DNA from 2 places in the Streptomyces sp. B21-105 genome. Region 1 is predicted to be linked to the other one. Evidence: riboswitches for the same ligand, from Rfam matches in the RefSeq annotation. Region 1 holds a riboswitch; the other holds the start of a gene.
What was found. Region 1 has a riboswitch for ZMP and ZTP ahead of QA802_RS26105 (glycine hydroxymethyltransferase). Riboswitches for the same ligand answer to the same signal wherever they lie in the genome.
Positions count from the first base shown of each region.

Region 2: another riboswitch for ZMP and ZTP. It lies ahead of QA802_RS40960 (bifunctional 5,10-methylenetetrahydrofolate dehydrogenase/5,10-methenyltetrahydrofolate cyclohydrolase); the one in region 1 lies ahead of QA802_RS26105 (glycine hydroxymethyltransferase).

Region 1 is NZ_JARUMJ010000001.1:5,758,137-5,765,720, reverse strand. It holds gene dprE2 (decaprenylphospho-beta-D-erythro-pentofuranosid-2-ulose 2-reductase) at 1-714, shown strand, start outside; gene QA802_RS26115 (2'-5' RNA ligase family protein) at 731-1,309, opposite strand; gene trpS (tryptophan--tRNA ligase) at 1,540-2,553, opposite strand; gene QA802_RS26105 (glycine hydroxymethyltransferase) at 2,656-4,110, opposite strand; ZMP/ZTP riboswitch at 4,142-4,232, opposite strand; gene QA802_RS26100 (glutathionylspermidine synthase family protein) at 4,252-5,439, opposite strand; gene QA802_RS26095 (hypothetical protein) at 5,569-5,955, opposite strand; gene QA802_RS26090 (antibiotic biosynthesis monooxygenase) at 6,202-6,786, shown strand; gene pabB (aminodeoxychorismate synthase component I) at 6,817-7,584, shown strand, end outside.
Region 2 is NZ_JARUMJ010000001.1:9,130,271-9,137,854, reverse strand. It holds gene QA802_RS40975 (transposase) at 1-265, opposite strand, end outside; partial or broken gene QA802_RS40970 (IS1380 family transposase) at 332-1,868, opposite strand; gene QA802_RS40965 (IS4 family transposase) at 1,948-3,405, opposite strand; ZMP/ZTP riboswitch at 4,210-4,295, shown strand; gene QA802_RS40960 (bifunctional 5,10-methylenetetrahydrofolate dehydrogenase/5,10-methenyltetrahydrofolate cyclohydrolase) at 4,318-5,184, shown strand; partial or broken gene istB (IS21-like element helper ATPase IstB) at 5,332-6,124, opposite strand; gene istA (IS21 family transposase) at 6,121-7,584, opposite strand, start outside.

The sequences.
Region 1 (7,584 bases):
GGCGGCACGTCCGAGATCGCGCTGGCCACCGCGCGCCGGCTGATCGCCCGCCGCACCCGCACGGTGTGGCTGGCCGGGCGGCCGTCGCCGGCCCTGGAGTCGGCCGCCGCGGAGCTGCGGCCGCTGGGGGCGGACGTCCACACCGTGTCGTTCGACGCGCTGGAGCCGGAGTCCCACGAGAGCGCCCTCGGGAAGGTGTTCGCCGAGGGCGACGTCGATCTGGTGCTGCTCGCCTTCGGCGTCCTCGGCGACCAGGCGCACGACGAGCGCGATCCGGCGGCCGCGGTGCGCGTCGCGCAGACCAACTACACAGGGGCGGTGTCGGCCGGCCTGATCGCCGCGCAGGCCCTGCAGGCGCAGGGACACGGCTCGCTGGTCGTGTTCTCCTCGGTCGCCGCCGAGCGGGCCCGCCGCGCGAACTTCATCTACGGCTCCAGCAAGGCCGGCCTGGACGCCTTCGCGCAGGGCCTGGGCGACGCCCTGCACGGCACCGGCGTCCACGTCATGGTCGTACGCCCCGGGTTCGTGCGGACGAAGACGACGGCCGGGCGGCAGGAGGGGCCGCTGCCGACCACGCCGGAGGCGGTCGCCGTGGCCGTCGAGCTGGGACTGCGGCGCCGCTCGGAGACGGTGTGGGCGCCAGGGGCGCTGCGGGCGGTGATGTCCGCCCTGCGCCACCTGCCGCGGGGACTGTTCCGGCGTCTGCCGCTCTGAACCCGTCGGCCTCGGCTCACCGCGTCGGCAGGGAGCCCCGGTCGACGTGGGCGGCCTGCGGAGGCACCACCGTGCCGCCGAAGGGGTACTCACGGAGCTTGCGCCAGACGCCGTCGGCGCCCTGCTCGGCGAGGGCGAAGCCGGTGCAGGGCCACTCGGCCTCGTAGCCGGCCAGTTCCTCGAAGGCCCGGTCCATCGCCGCCTCGTCGATGCCGTGCGCGACGGTGACATGCGGGTGGTACGGGAACTGCAGCTCGCGCACGAGGGGCCCGGAGCCCTCCCGGATGCGCTGCTGGAGCCGGGCGCAGGCCTCCGCGCCCTGCACGACCCGCAGGTAGACCACCGGCGACAGCGGCCGGAACGTCCCGGTGCCGGACAGCCGCATCGGGAAGGGCCGGCCGGCCGCCGCGACCTCGGTGAGGTGCGCCTCGACGGCGGGCAGCGCGCCCGCGTCGATCTCGGTCGGCGGCAGAAGCGTGACGTGGGTGGGGATGCCGTGAGCCGCGGCGTCGCCGAAGCCTGCGCGCCGCTCCTGGAGCAGGCTGCCGTGCGGCTCCGGGACCGCGATCGACACGCCGATCGTTACGGTCCCCACGTCTTCTCCTGTCGTCATGTCGTCATGTGGTGATGGCGGGGTGGCGGAGTGTGGTGCCGGGTTCGTACTCAGTCGTACGGCTATCGACTGTACGACCACGGCTGTGCTCTGGGCAGGCGCAGACGGAGTGATGTGCAGCGCTCTGCCCCGAGGAACATGTGTGCGGTGCGCCCCGAGTGCTCCTCAGCGCCTTCAGTGCTTCCCGGCGCTTTCGGTGCTTCCCTGTGCCTTCAGTGCTTCGCGGGCAGGAAGCCCATCCGCTCGTACGTCCGCGACAGCGTCTCGGCGGCCACGGCGCGCGCCTTCTCGGCACCCTTGGCGAGGATCGAGTCGAGCGTCTCGGGGTCGTCCAGGTACTGCTGGGTGCGGTCCCGGAACGGCGTCACGAAGTCGACGACGACGTCGGCGAGGTCCGTCTTGAGCGCGCCGTAGAGCTTGCCCTCGTAGGCGAGCTCCAGCTCGGGGACGCTGCGGCCGGTCAGCGTCGAGAGGATCGTGAGCAGGTTGCTGACACCCGGCTTGTTCTCGGTGTCGTAGCGGATCACCGTGTCGGTGTCGGTGACCGCGCTCTTGACCTTCTTCGCGGTGGCCTTCGGATCGTCGAGCAGGTTGATGAGGCCCTTCGGCGTGGACGCCGACTTGCTCATCTTGATCGACGGGTCCTGGAGGTCGTAGATCTTCGCGGTCTCGCGCAGGATGTACGGCTTCGGGATCGTGAACGTCTCGCCGTAGCGGCCGTTGAAACGCTCGGCGAGGTCGCGGGTGAGCTCGATGTGCTGGCGCTGGTCCTCGCCGACCGGGACCTCGTGGGCCTGGTAGAGCAGGATGTCGGCGACCTGGAGGATCGGGTACGTGAAAAGGCCAACGCTCGCGCGGTCGGCGCCCTGCCGGGCGGACTTGTCCTTGAACTGCGTCATCCGGCTGGCCTCGCCGAAGCCGGTGAGGCAGTTCATGACCCAGGCGAGCTGCGCGTGCTCGGGAACGTGGCTCTGGACGAACAGCGTGCAGCGCTCGGGGTCGAGGCCGGCCGCGAGGAGCTGGGCGGCGGCCAGCCTGGTGTTCGCGCCGAGCTCCTTCGGGTCCTGCGGGACCGTGATCGCGTGCAGGTCGACGACCATGTAGAAGGCGTCGTGGGACTCCTGCAGGGCCACCCACTGGCGGACGGCGCCGAGGTAGTTGCCGAGGTGGAACGAGCCTGCGGTGGGCTGAATTCCGGAGAGCACGCGGGGTCGGTCTGAGGCCATGCCTCTTATTGTCTCAGAGCGCGGGGACCACCCGGAACGGGTCCCGGTCGGACCCGGAACGGGTCCCGGGCGGCCGCGCGGGCCGCCCGGGACGCCGCCGGCTCAGCCGAGGTCGATCTCCGGGTAAAGCGGGAAGCCCGCGACCAGGTCGGTCGCGCGGCGGGAGATCTCGTCCGCGATCTTCCCGTCCAGGACGTGGGAGGCCTTCGACGGCGCGCCCGACTTCGTGGTGCCCTGCTCGGCGGCGGTGAGGACCCGGTCGATCAGGCCAGCCACCTCGTCCATCTCCGCCAGGCCGAGACCGCGGGTGGTCAGCGCGGGGGTGCCGATGCGGATGCCGGAGGTGTACCAGGCGCCGTTCGGGTCGGCCGGGATCGCGTTGCGGTTGGTGACGATGCCCGAGTCGAGCAGCGCGGCCTCGGCCTGCCGGCCGGTGAGGCCGTAGGAGGAGGCGACGTCGATCAGGTTCAGGTGGTTGTCCGTGCCGCCGGTGACCAGGGTCGCGCCGCGCCGCGTCAGGCCCTCGGCGAGAGCGCGCGCGTTGTCGACGATGCGCTGCGCGTAGTCCTGGAAGGAGGACTGCCGGGCCTCGGCGAGGGCGACGGCCTTGGCGGCCATGACGTGCGGGAGCGGGCCGCCGAGGACCATCGGGCAGCCGCGGTCGACCTGGTCCTTGAGGGAGTCGTCGCACAGGACCATGCCGCCGCGCGGGCCGCGCAGCGACTTGTGGGTGGTCGTGGTGACGATCTGGGCGTGCGGGACCGGGTCGAAGTCGCCGGTCAGGACCTTGCCGGCGACCAGGCCCGCGAAGTGCGCCATGTCGACCATGAGGGTCGCGCCGACCTCGTCGGCGATCTCGCGCATGATCCGGAAGTTCACCAGCCGGGGGTACGCCGAGTAGCCCGCGACGATGATCATCGGCTTGAACTCGCGGGCCGAGACGCGCAGCGCGTCGTAGTCGATGAGGCCGGTGGCGGGGTCCGTGCCGTAGGAGCGCTGGTCGAACATCTTTCCGGAGATGTTCGGGCGGAAGCCGTGCGTGAGGTGGCCGCCGGCGTCCAGGGACATGCCGAGCATGCGCTGGTTGCCGAAGGCCTGGCGCAGCGTGGCCCAGTCGGCGTCGGAGAGGTCGTTGACCTGGCGGGCGCCGGTCTTCTCCAGGAACGGGGCCTCGACGCGGTCGGCGAGGACGGCCCAGAAGGCGACGAGGTTGGCGTCGATGCCGGAGTGCGGCTGGACGTAGGCGTGGCGGGCGCCGAAGAGCTCGCGGGCGTGCTCGGCGGCGAGCGCCTCGACGGTGTCCACGTTGCGGCAGCCGGCGTAGAAGCGGCGGCCGACGGTGCCCTCGGCGTACTTGTCGCTGAACCAGTTGCCCATCGCGAGGAGGGTGGCCGGGGAGGCGTAGTTCTCCGAGGCGATCAGCTTGAGCATCTCGCGCTGGTCGGTGAGCTCCTGGCCGATGGCGTCGGCGACGCGCGGCTCGACGGCGCGGACGACGTCGAGGGCGGCCCGCACGGCGGCGGACTCGGTGGACAGGGGTGCGGAATTCTCGGGCATCGGGACCTCCGGACGTGGCGTACGGCGAGTTCGGTTCGGCCCAGGCGCACGGCACTGTCACTGCTCACGGGCCGCTCCCCGATGGTCCGTCCCATCCCAGCGCGCCAGTCACGGCCCACTCCGCACCCTACCGGCTCCCGGTCAGAGGATCACGTGCGGGACGAAGCGGGCGTACTCGTCCGTGATCAGGCCGGCGGACTCGCGGATGCCGAGGCCGGCCGACTCGCCGTCCACGACCCACGCGCCGAGGACGACGTGGTTGCCGTCGAAGGCGGGGAGCGGGGCGAGCTTTTGGTAGCAGCAGGGCTCGTCGTCCCGGACCACGGGATCGGCGCCCTTCTCGTGGATCGTGACGCCGGCCCCCTCGCGGCCGAGCAGCGGCTTGGCGACGTAGCCGGCGGTCTCCGCGAGGTCGCGCGGGCCGTCCAGGTAGGCGGGCAGCAGGTGCGGGTGGCCGGGGTTCAGCTCCCACAGGACGGCGAGCAGCGCCTTGTTGCTGAGGAGCATCTTCCAGGCGGGTTCGATCCACAGGGTGCTGCCGGTGCCGCCGCCGTTGTCGAGGGTGTCGAGGACGTGGCCGGCGAAGCGGTCGGTGGTGAGCCATTCCCAGGGGTAGAGCTTGAAGCAGCTGCGGATGAAGCGGAGCTGGCCGTCGACGAAGCGGCCGGACAGCGGGTCGAAGCCGATCTCCTCCATGGAGATCCAGTCGGTGTCCAGGCCGGCCTGCTCGGCGGTCTCCTTGAGGTAGGCGACCGTCATCAGGTCCTCGCCGAGTTCGTCGGCCGAGGAGTGCGCGAAGTAGAGGGGGTTGCCGGGCGGGAGCAGCGGGGCCTGCTTCTTCCAGGCGGCGACCAGGCGTTCGTGCAGGGAGTTCCACTGGTCGGCGCCGGGGAAGCGGTCCTCCATCCAGAACCACTGGGGGGAGGCGGCCTCGACGAGGGAGGTGGGGGTGTCGGCGTTGTACTCCAGGAGCTTCGCCGGGCCCGTCCCGTCGTAGCGGAGGTCGAACCGGCCGTAGACGGAGGGGAGTTCGGCGCGCCGCCGCCAGGCCTCGGCGACCGCCGCCGCGATCCGCGGGTCGGTGATGCCGAGGTCGGTGAGGCGGCCGGCGTCCACCAGGTGCTCGGCCGCGGTCAGGCACAGGGCGTGCAGTTCCTCGACGGTCTCCTCCAGCGCCTCGACCTCGTCGAGGCTGAAGGCGTAGTAGGCGCTCTCGTCCCAGTAGGGGCGCAGGCTGCCGTCGGGGTGACGGGTGAGGGGATAGACGAGGCCTTGCTCCTCGACGGTCCGCTGCCAGCCGGGGCGCGGTTCGACGGTGTGACGTCGCATGGGTGACGGTGTCCTGTTCAGCCGCTCGGTCGTACGGTCGCCGGGTCGTCCGGTCGTTCGGGGCGTCCGGTCGTTCGGGGCGTCCGGTCGCCGGATCGCCGGTCGCCGGATCGCCGGTCGTCCGGGCGCTCAGCCGCCGGAGCTGCCCTTGTGGCTGCCGCTGCCGCCGTCGCCGTCCCCGCCGAAGCCGCCGCGGTCGACGCCGCTGCCGCCGCCGCTACCGCTGCTCGACCCGCCCGAGCCGCCGGATCCCTTGCCCGGCTTGCTGAGGGAGCCGCCCTCGACCCAGGAGCCCTTCTTCTTGCCGCCGTAGTACCAGACGCTGCCCGACGTGCTCTTGGAGGACTTGCAGTTCTTGTCGGCGACGACCTTGTACCCCTTGGCGAGGGTGTAGCTGTCGCGGTCGACGCAGCGCTTGTCGGGGTCGGAGGAACAGGCGGTGAGGGCGGTGGCGAGCAGCCCCACACCCCCGAGCACGACCGTGCCCGAACGAAGTCGTCGACGCGTTTCCGCCATGTCCGTGTCTCCCCCTGGTCGCATCGCCCCTACGGCGATCTCCGGTGAACAGCCTAGACACCGGGCTGAGAGCGGCCGAACGCGGCTCGGCGGCGGCGCGCGCTCCCCTGCGGTCCGTTTTTCTTTTCCTTTCTGTCAGCAGGGGTGACGAGACCCACCCAAAGCCTCCTTTCGGACAACGGAAGACACTTGTAAAAGTTTGAAGGACCTGTGAACGCAAGCGCTCTCTGACGCGTACTCGACGGTGTGACCAGTAATCCCGTCACCGTCACCACCGCTTATCACGTGGTGCCGGGCCGAGAGGCCGACTTTCATTCCTGGGGGTGGGGCATGTTGGGCGCGAGCGCACAGCAGCCCGGATTCCTGGGAGGTGGTGTGCTCGTCGACGAAGGGGCGGAATGGCATGTGGTCTATCGCTTCGTCAGCGAGGGCGCGACCCGCGCCTGGGAGAACTCGGACGCCCGGGTGCGGTGGGACGCCCGGACGCAGGGCATCGCCCGGCAGACGGACCGCCGTAGCGTGCGGGGCTCCAGAGCGTGGTTCGACGCCCAGGCGGACGCGCCGAAACCGCAGGCCCCGCCGGGTCCGCCGTCGAAATGGAAGTTGTGGTTCGTGAATATGAGCGCCGTTTTCCCGCCGGTGCTCCTGTTCAATCTGATCGTGCTTCCCTATCTCGGCGGACTCAATCCTTTCGTGCGTACGCTGCTGTTGTGTCTGTGCGTGACGGCCCTCGTCACCTGGATTCTCATGCCCCGCCTCCAGCGTTTCTTCAAGAAATGGCTGTATCCACCGCTCCAGGCGCTCCGCGGTCGCCACAAACGCACCGCGTAGGCCAGAGAACGACCCTAGGGAGGTGGGCGGGTGAAAACCCTGCTCATCGACAATTACGACTCGTACACGTACAACCTGTTCCAGCTGATCGCCGAGGTCAACGGCGAGGAGCCGGTGGTGATCCTCAACGACGCCCCCCTGGACGCCTTCCCCGACCTCACGGCGTTCGACAACGTGGTGGTGTCGCCGGGTCCCGGGCATCCGGCGAAGGCGCGTGACTTCGGCATCAGCGCCCGTGTGCTGGCCGAGTGCCCGCTGCCGGTGCTCGGCGTCTGCCTCGGCCACCAGGGCATCGCGCTCGAGGAGGGCGGCCAGGTGTCGGCGGCCCCGCAGCCCCGGCACGGGCATCTGTCGGCTGTCCGGCACGACGAGCGGGACCTGTTCCAGGGGCTGCCGCAGAACTTCACCGCCGTCCGCTACCACTCGCTGGCCGTGCGCGAGCCGCTGCCCGACTCCCTGGAGGCCACGGCCTGGGCGGAGGACGGCGTCCTGATGGGTCTGCGGCACCGCGAACGACCGCTGTGGGGCGTGCAGTTCCACCCGGAGTCGGTGCTCACCGAGTACGGCCACCGAATGCTGGTGAACTTCCGCAACCTCACGGCCGAGCGGGCCCGCAAGACGCGGACGAAGAACACCGCGGTCACGCCGGCGGCCGCCGCGATGCCGCGGCAGACGGTGACCGTCCCCGGCCCGCGCCGGGCGAGCGGGCCCGCCTACCGGCTGCACACCCGCCGCATCGCCGTGGCGATCGACGCGGAGGCCGCCTTCACCCGGCTGCACGCCGAATCGGCGCGGGCG
Region 2 (7,584 bases), 3.4 Mb from region 1:
GTCCGAGGTGGCCGATGATGCGGTCGGCGGCCGACTTCGACACCCCGAACAGCGGCGCCAGTTGGCGCAGCGTGAGGTTGGTCCGCCAGTAGGCGGCGACCAGCAGTACACGGTCCTCCAGCGGCAGGCTCCACGGCCGGCCCTTGCGTACCGGGTCCGCACCCTCGCGCCGCAACGCTGTGATCAGCTTCCCGAACTGACGCGGGCTCAGCCCGGTGAACGGGGCTATCCAGGAAGGCTCCGACGCCGTGATCACACCAGACACAACAAGATCATCTCACCCGTGACCAGCAGTTACGGGACAAGTCTTAGCGTCAGCCAGAGCCGTCGCTTAGCCTCGATCTTTCGCGAGGGTCCGCCGACGGAGTCGGTGGGCCCTTTCGCTTTCCGGAGCTGACGGGGCAGGCCGGCGGCCCGGTTGTCGCGTCGGGTGGGCGCCGGGTTCCACTGCCCGGGATCGGGTGGTGCTGTCGTCGGGACGGTTGAGGTTGCTGGTCAGCCGGGGGGGCAGGAGCGTGAGCCGTTCGAGAGCGGTGGTGATCTCGCCGGTCCAGGGCCAGTGCTGGGTGAGGCGGAGAATCCTGCGGCGGCCGGTGGTGACGAGCTGAGCGGCCGCGGAGAACAGCCGGAATCGCAGGCGGCGGGGTTCCCAGAGTCGGGCCTTGCCGGTGAGAGCGAGCATGGGCATCCAGGCCAGCAGGTCGAGAGCGATCTGGACGACCTCGAGCCAGACCTTGTTCTGGGCTGTTGTGTGCAGGGGCAGGTTGCGCAGGCCGGTGGCCCGGGCGGCCCGGATCCGGTCCTCGGCCCGGGCCCGTAGCCGGTGACGGAGCTCGAGCTCGGCGATCGGCCGGTCAGGGGTATTGGTCGCGAAGCACGTGATTCGCATGCCGTCCGCGTCCGTGATCCTCAACTGAGCACCGGGATGGGGCCGTTCCTTTCGGACGATCAGTCGCATGCCCTTGGGCCAGCCGTTAAGGAGCTTGCCGGTGAGCTCGGCGACCCAGGCCCCGTCACGGGCCTCACCGTCGGTCTCGACGGCCGGCGTCCAGGCTGATGCGGGGACCTTCAGCACGTGCTCGTGGATCGCGTCGGTGACCGTCATGCCGACCGAGTAGGACAACCATCGGCCTCGCCCGCGAGCCAGGACACGAAGTCGTGGGTGCCGCCCGCGGAGTCGGTGCGGATCAGGGTCTGCCGCCCTCGCCGGTAGTGCTTCGGCAGTTGAGCCAGGGCGAGTCGCGCGGTGGTGATGTGGTCGGCTGCCGTGTTGGAGCCCGCATTTCCCGGTCGCAGAAGGGCAGCGACGGGCTCACCGGTGCCGCCCGGTCCATGGTCGACGAAGGCGGTCAGCGGGTGATGGCCGTAGGTCTTCTTCCAGGTCGCGGCCGCGTCCTCCTTGTCGGAGTGCGCGACCACGAGGACACCGTCGAGATCGACGATGACCTGGCCGTCTGCGTCCGGGGCGTTCTCGCCGGCCAACGACCAGACCCGGTTGCGTACTTCGGAGCGTGCGGACCGGATGGCCCGCAGGGCTTTCTCGCCGGAGGCGGCGAGGATGTCGATCAGACGGGAGACGGTCGGGTCGGAGGCGACCGGCCCGAAGACGGCGGCTCACACCGCAGCATCGCGACGTCCGCGAGGCAATCCCCGCCCAGTGCGACCGCCAGGGCGACGTCCAGGAGGGCCTTGCCGGGGTCGTGGACGGCCCGCGGTTTGCGCCACGGAGCCAGAGCCTGGGATATGGCCTGGTCAAGACCGATCTTGCGGACCGTTTCGACGAGCAGGACCGACCCGGCCTGGGAGACGACCTGGCGGCCGTCGTCCTGGACACGGACGCGGGGATAGGACCCGATAGAGTGCTTCACCTGGGAAGTGCCTCCGGCGGTGGCAGGAACAAGGACCTCGACAATCCTCATTCTTGCTGGTCAGAGCAATGCCGGTGATTTAGGGTGTTTCCGCAGGTGAGGATAGGTGTCCTGGGTTCCCCGTGACTTTGAGTGAGTAGCTGACGCGGCTGGGAGGGCGGGGCTCGTCCCGGCGTTTGGCTTCGAAGGTGTTCCTCGGTGGTTTCTTCAGTCGTTGGCAGCGGCGGTCGCGGCGTGGGGGAAGGAGGTCGTTGAGGAGTTCCTGGACGACTTCGAGTCGGGCGGTGCACAGGATCTGCGGGTTCGCTGCGGTCTGTCCGGCGGTTGTGAGCCGGGCGAGCTGCACCATCGTGGTGAAGGAGATCCGGTCGGGATCGACCTCGCCCTGTTCGGCTGCGTGGACTTTGAGCGCGGACAGTGCCTGGTAGACGGTGAGGAGTGCGTAGACCTCCTGGCAGATGAGCTCGGGGGTCTTGGAGCGCAGGATGAAGCCGGCGCCTCGTAGCCGGTTTTTGAGTTCCGCGAAGCCGTTCTCGATCTCCCAGCGCTGGTGGTAGAGCTGGGCCAACTGCCGTGCGGGCGCCTGCCGGTGGTCGAGCAGGCTGGTCGCCAGGCGGAACTTCTCGGTTAGGGCCGGCCTGTCCTGGGACCGGACGGTGACGGTGTAGTCGATGATGCGCACGAGGTGTCCTTGAGGCAGCCCTGTCGGGGTGCGGCCGTGGAAGCGGGCGTTGCCCAGGCGCTGGCCCTCGGCGGGGGTGGGCATGACGGACACGTACGAGCCGTCGGGCAGCACCCACAGCGGTGGCAGGACGAGGTTCTTCTTGATCCGCCATGCGAGGTGGCAGCCGGTCGCCTCGACCAGGCCCCACAACTCGTGGCCGGCGAAGTTGCGGTCGGCCAGCAGCAGCATGCCCGGCCGCAGGGAGGCAAGCAGGCGTCGGGCGAGCTTGTGCTCGCTGAATCTGGCGATCGAGTCGAAGGCCGCGTCGATGATGGCGTGGGTGCCGCACTCGATCAGAGACATCAGTCTGACCTGCGGGTTTCCGCTCTTGTTGGTGCCGTCGCGGCCGGTGAATCCGAACGCGGCAGCGTTCCCGGCGGTGTCCGGTACGTCCAGCGCGGTGCCGTCCCAGGCGACCAGCCGCAGGCCGAAGGCGAACGCTCCTGGGGTCGCGGGTGTCGCCTGGGCGCCGCACCGGCGTTCGAAGAGCGCCTGGAACGGCTTGTCGCCCAGGCGCTGGCGGGCTCTGGTGAGGGCCGAACTGGTGGGCAGGCGCTGGACGAGGCCGCCCGGCAGGTGCCGCAGTTTCTCGGTCAGGGTCCGCAGGACCACCCGGTATCCCGGCGGCCCGGTGCTGTCGGAGCTGCTGAACAGGCAGAGAGCCAGGACGAAGTAGACCACCGCGCGGGCCGGCAGGAGCCTGCGGCGGCGCTCGGCCCTTCCGGTCAACTCCAGTACCTCGTCGACCACTTCGGGGGTGATCTCCTCAGTGAGTACGCCGAGTCGGATCCGGTCGCCGAACTGCGGCTCCAACCGTCTTCGGGGACTTCGAGGGGACACTGGCCGGGGCGTCGACATGACGATTGAGGCAGCAGCGATGGCAGACTGAGCGCCCAACGGGGCTCCCTTGCAGACAGTCGGATCTTGGTCGATCTCCTGTCCTACCGGGAGCCCCGTTGCCATGTCCCGAGATCATCTGGCGCATCATCAGATCGGGTCGAATCCCCTCATGCATCCCATGGGTCTACCCGCCCAAAACCGCCAGCAGCACAGCGTCCCACCTGCACCGATGCACTAAATCACCGGCATTGCTGGTCAGAGGCACTTTCTGCTTTCCTGACCGCCTGCCGGACAGCCCGCTTCATGAAAGCGCGAGGCTAGTCCGGGGCGTTCCGTGGACGTCCGACCCAGGCTTGGTGGTGAGACGCGACGCGCAGCCCCTCGCGCAGGCGTCCACGCAGGACGCCGACACGTGTTCTGCCCTCCAGGACCTGAAGGCCGCTGTTTGACGGGGCGGGTCTGTACGGTGAGCGGTGTAACTCCCGAGCTGGAAGCGACAGTTGATGACTGACGTGACGAGTGACACCGAGGCCGGGAAGGCCGCTGTGAGTGGGACGGGCGCCGTGGACGACGGGCTGGTAGCCGCGTTGGTTGCCCGGGCTGGCTTCGTTCACTTCCGGCAGCAGCATTTGTCTGCGAGTTCGGGAGGCATCTGACGCGTAGACGCGTCAGGAATGTTCACGTGAATTGACGTCACCGCAGAGGAGATCGTCCTTCGCAAGTCGCTCCTGACCGAGGACGCTGATCGGTGTGAGCATGCTGCGTCTACTACAGTTCAGCGTGGGCCGTGACTGGCGCTGAGGTGGAGCACCACCGGGGAGCGGTCTGACGAGACGTCGTTGCCGTGCGCCTGGGCGAGTGGTCAGCAACGCCTGGAGGGCAACGATGTCCGCGACTCAGACGGCCCAGCTCATGGATGGCACCAGCCTCGCCAAACGCATCGTCGAAGAGGCTGCTGCCAAGGCGGCGGAGATCTCACGACGCACGGGGACCAGTCCCTGTCTGGCGACGGTGCTGGTGGGAGAGGACCCCGCGTCGGCCACGTACGTTCGCATGAAACGAGCGCGGTGCGCGAAGGCAGGCATCCAGTCTCGGCATATCGGTCTGCCCGCCACCACCACGACCGCCGAGCTGATCGACACCCTGGCTGACCTTTCCGGCGATCCAAAAGTGCACGGCATCCTGCTCCAACATCCTTGTGGCCCGCACATCGACGAGCGAGCGGCGTTCGAGGCCATCGCTCCGGAGAAGGATGTCGACGGGGTCACGATGCATTCCTTCGCCGCGATGAGCTTCGCGCTGCCAGGCTTCGTGTCCTGCACTCCGGGTGGGATCATGCAGCTGCTGGAAGCGTACGACGTCGAACTCGCCGGCAAGCACGCCGTCGTGGTGGGTCGCAGCGCGATTCTCGGCAAGCCAGCCGGGATGCTCCTGCTCGCCAAGGACGCAACCGTGACGTACTGCCACTCCCGCACGACGGACCTGTCGGCGATCGTCCGGGAAGCGGACGTCGTGGTAGCAGCCGTGGGACGGCCCAGGCTGATCCGCGGTGAGGACATCAAGCCTGGCGCGGTCGTGATCGACGCCGGCTACAACCCGGGCAACGTCGGCGATGTGGACTACGACACCGCCCTCACCCGGGCTCGTCTGATCACTCCGGTTCCCGGCGGTGTCGGGCCGATGACCATTGCCGTCCTGCTCGCGCAGACCGTGGAAGCCGCCGCGGACCAGCTCGGAATGCAGCGCCACTGACGCCTCGCCAGCAGCTCATGGGTGGCATGGCAGCAACGTTTCGACTCAAAACGGGAAACCGTGTGTCGAGCTGGCGGGCGGTGCTTGCGATGGCGGCTCGCCGCCCGTGAGGGCGGTGAGCCGCCGAGGAGGCTGCCCGAGAATGTGTCAGCCGGCCTTGGCGGGTTCTGCGGCCCGGGCTCGGGTGGTGGCGAGGCGGTAGGAGTCGGTTCCGGTCTCGATGATGGCGCCGTTGAAGGTGAGCCGGTCGACGATGGCCGCGCAAAGACGCGGGTCGGTGAACGTCTTCGTCCAGCCGCCGAACGACTCGTTGGAGGCGATGGCCACGCTGTTCTTTTCCTCGCGCTCGGTCAGGACCTGGAAGAGGAGTTCGGCGCCGTGCCGGTCGAGTTCCATGTAGCCGAGTTCGTCGATGCAGAGGAGATCGACGCGGCCGTAGCGGGCGATGGTCTTGTTCAGCTGCTTCTCGTCGGCGGCCTCGACCAGCTCGTTGACCAGCTTCGTGGCGAGTGTGTAGCGGACCCGGTAGCCCTTCATGGCGGCCTCGGTTCCCAGGGCGATGAGCATGTGGGACTTGCCGGTGCCGGAGTCTCCGATCAGGCAGAGCGGCTGGCTCTTCTTGATCCACTCGCAGCTGGCCAGGGTGTGGATGGTGGCCGGGTCGATGTTCGGGTTGGCGTCGAAGTCGAAGGTCCGCAGCGACTTCTCCCTCGGGAAGCCGGCCGCCTTGATCCTGCGTTCCGAGCGGCGGCGGGCCCGGTCGTCGCACTCGGCCATCAGCAGTTCGGCGAGGAAGCCGCGGTAAGTCATCTGGTCCTTCACCGCCCGGTCGGCGATGTCGGAGAACTCGTTGCGGATCGACGGCAGCCGCAGCATGCGGCATGCGGTGTCGATGGCGGCGTCGGCGGCCGGTCAAGCCTCTCTGGCGGGGCAAGGTCACTGGGCTTCTCCCTCTCGGTGGTCACCGCCGCTGGCGCGACGACGTCGGAGCAACTGGTCATAGGGGGTCACCGAGGGCAGCGGCCTGGTGTCCGGCGGAAGGTGGGCCAGCTTCCACTCGTGCAGAAACGTCACGGTCCCCGACACCTCAGAGCCACTGCCCGCAGGCCGGCCGGAGGCGGGTGGCCCGTCGTCGGCCTGCGCGGCTTTGCGGGCCTCCAGGGCGACCGCGTCCGCGGTCAGGGCCCCGGCCCGCAGGGCGGTGGCCAGCCCGGCGACCAGGTGCTCGTGGGGGATGTGCCGGCCCAGCAGCAGCACCTCGATCAGGGCCCGGGTGCCGTCCCGCTCGCCGTGGACCTTGCGGGCCTGAGCCCACCAGGCGTCGTGGACCGGGGTGAACTTGCCTGCGGAACGGGCCTGTTCGAGAGCGGTGGCGCCAGGGAAGGCGCCCGGCTTACGGATCAAGGCTTCGAGGTAGTGGTCCAGCTCCAGGCGGCAGCCAGCCTTGGCGATCAGCCGCTCATGCCGGGCCACTTCCACGTTCTGGTCATAAACGACCAGGTGAGAGGCGTGCAGCACCACCCGGACCCGCTTGCCGATCAGCCGGACCGGAACCGAGTTGCGGTTGGTGCGGACCGTGATCTGGCTGTAGCGGTCGACCCTGGGAGTGAATACCCGCCCGGTCTCGAACGGCTCCTGCGGCAGCGGCATCAGCAGCGGCTGTTCGACGGCGAAGTACTCGTCGATGGTCCGCGGCCGCGATCCGATCCGCCGCCGACCGTCGTGCAGGTCCCACTGCTCGACCATCTCGTTCAGCTCCGCCAGTGAGGAAACCTCCGGCACCGGGGTGAAGTGGTTGCGGCGGAAGTAGCCGATCTGTCCCTCGACCCCGCCCTTCTCGTGAGCGCCGTCGATGCCCGGGCGGCAGTAGAAGCTCTCGATGCCGAAATGCGATCTGAAGGCGATCCACCGGTCGGTTTCCACCCTCGCCCGGCTGAGCCCGAGCACCTGGGCGACAGCAGCCTTGAGGTTGTCGTAGCGGACCCGGCCTCGCGGGACACCGCCCAGCACCCGCAGCGCGTGTACGTGCCCCTCGAAGAAGGCTTCTTGGCCGGCAGAGGCGAACACCCGGTGGACGGCCTTGCCCGAATACGACAAGCGGAAGGAGAACAGGTAGCAGGTCACCATCTCGCCGGCGAGCCGCACGGCCACGTCGCCGAAGTCGACCTCCGCCTCCATGCCGGGTGGGTGGGTCTGCGGGATGAACGCCTCGATGGGTGCCTTACCCGCCTCCACCGCAATCTGCGGCTTCCGGTCGGCGACATAGCGCCTGACCATTGGATACGACACGTGGGCGCCGTGTTCCTCGACCAGCCGGTGGAAGATCCGCGTGACCGTGTGCCGCTGCTTGCGCGGCGCATCCAGGTCAGCCCGCAGGATCCCGTCGATCACCGCCTTGTA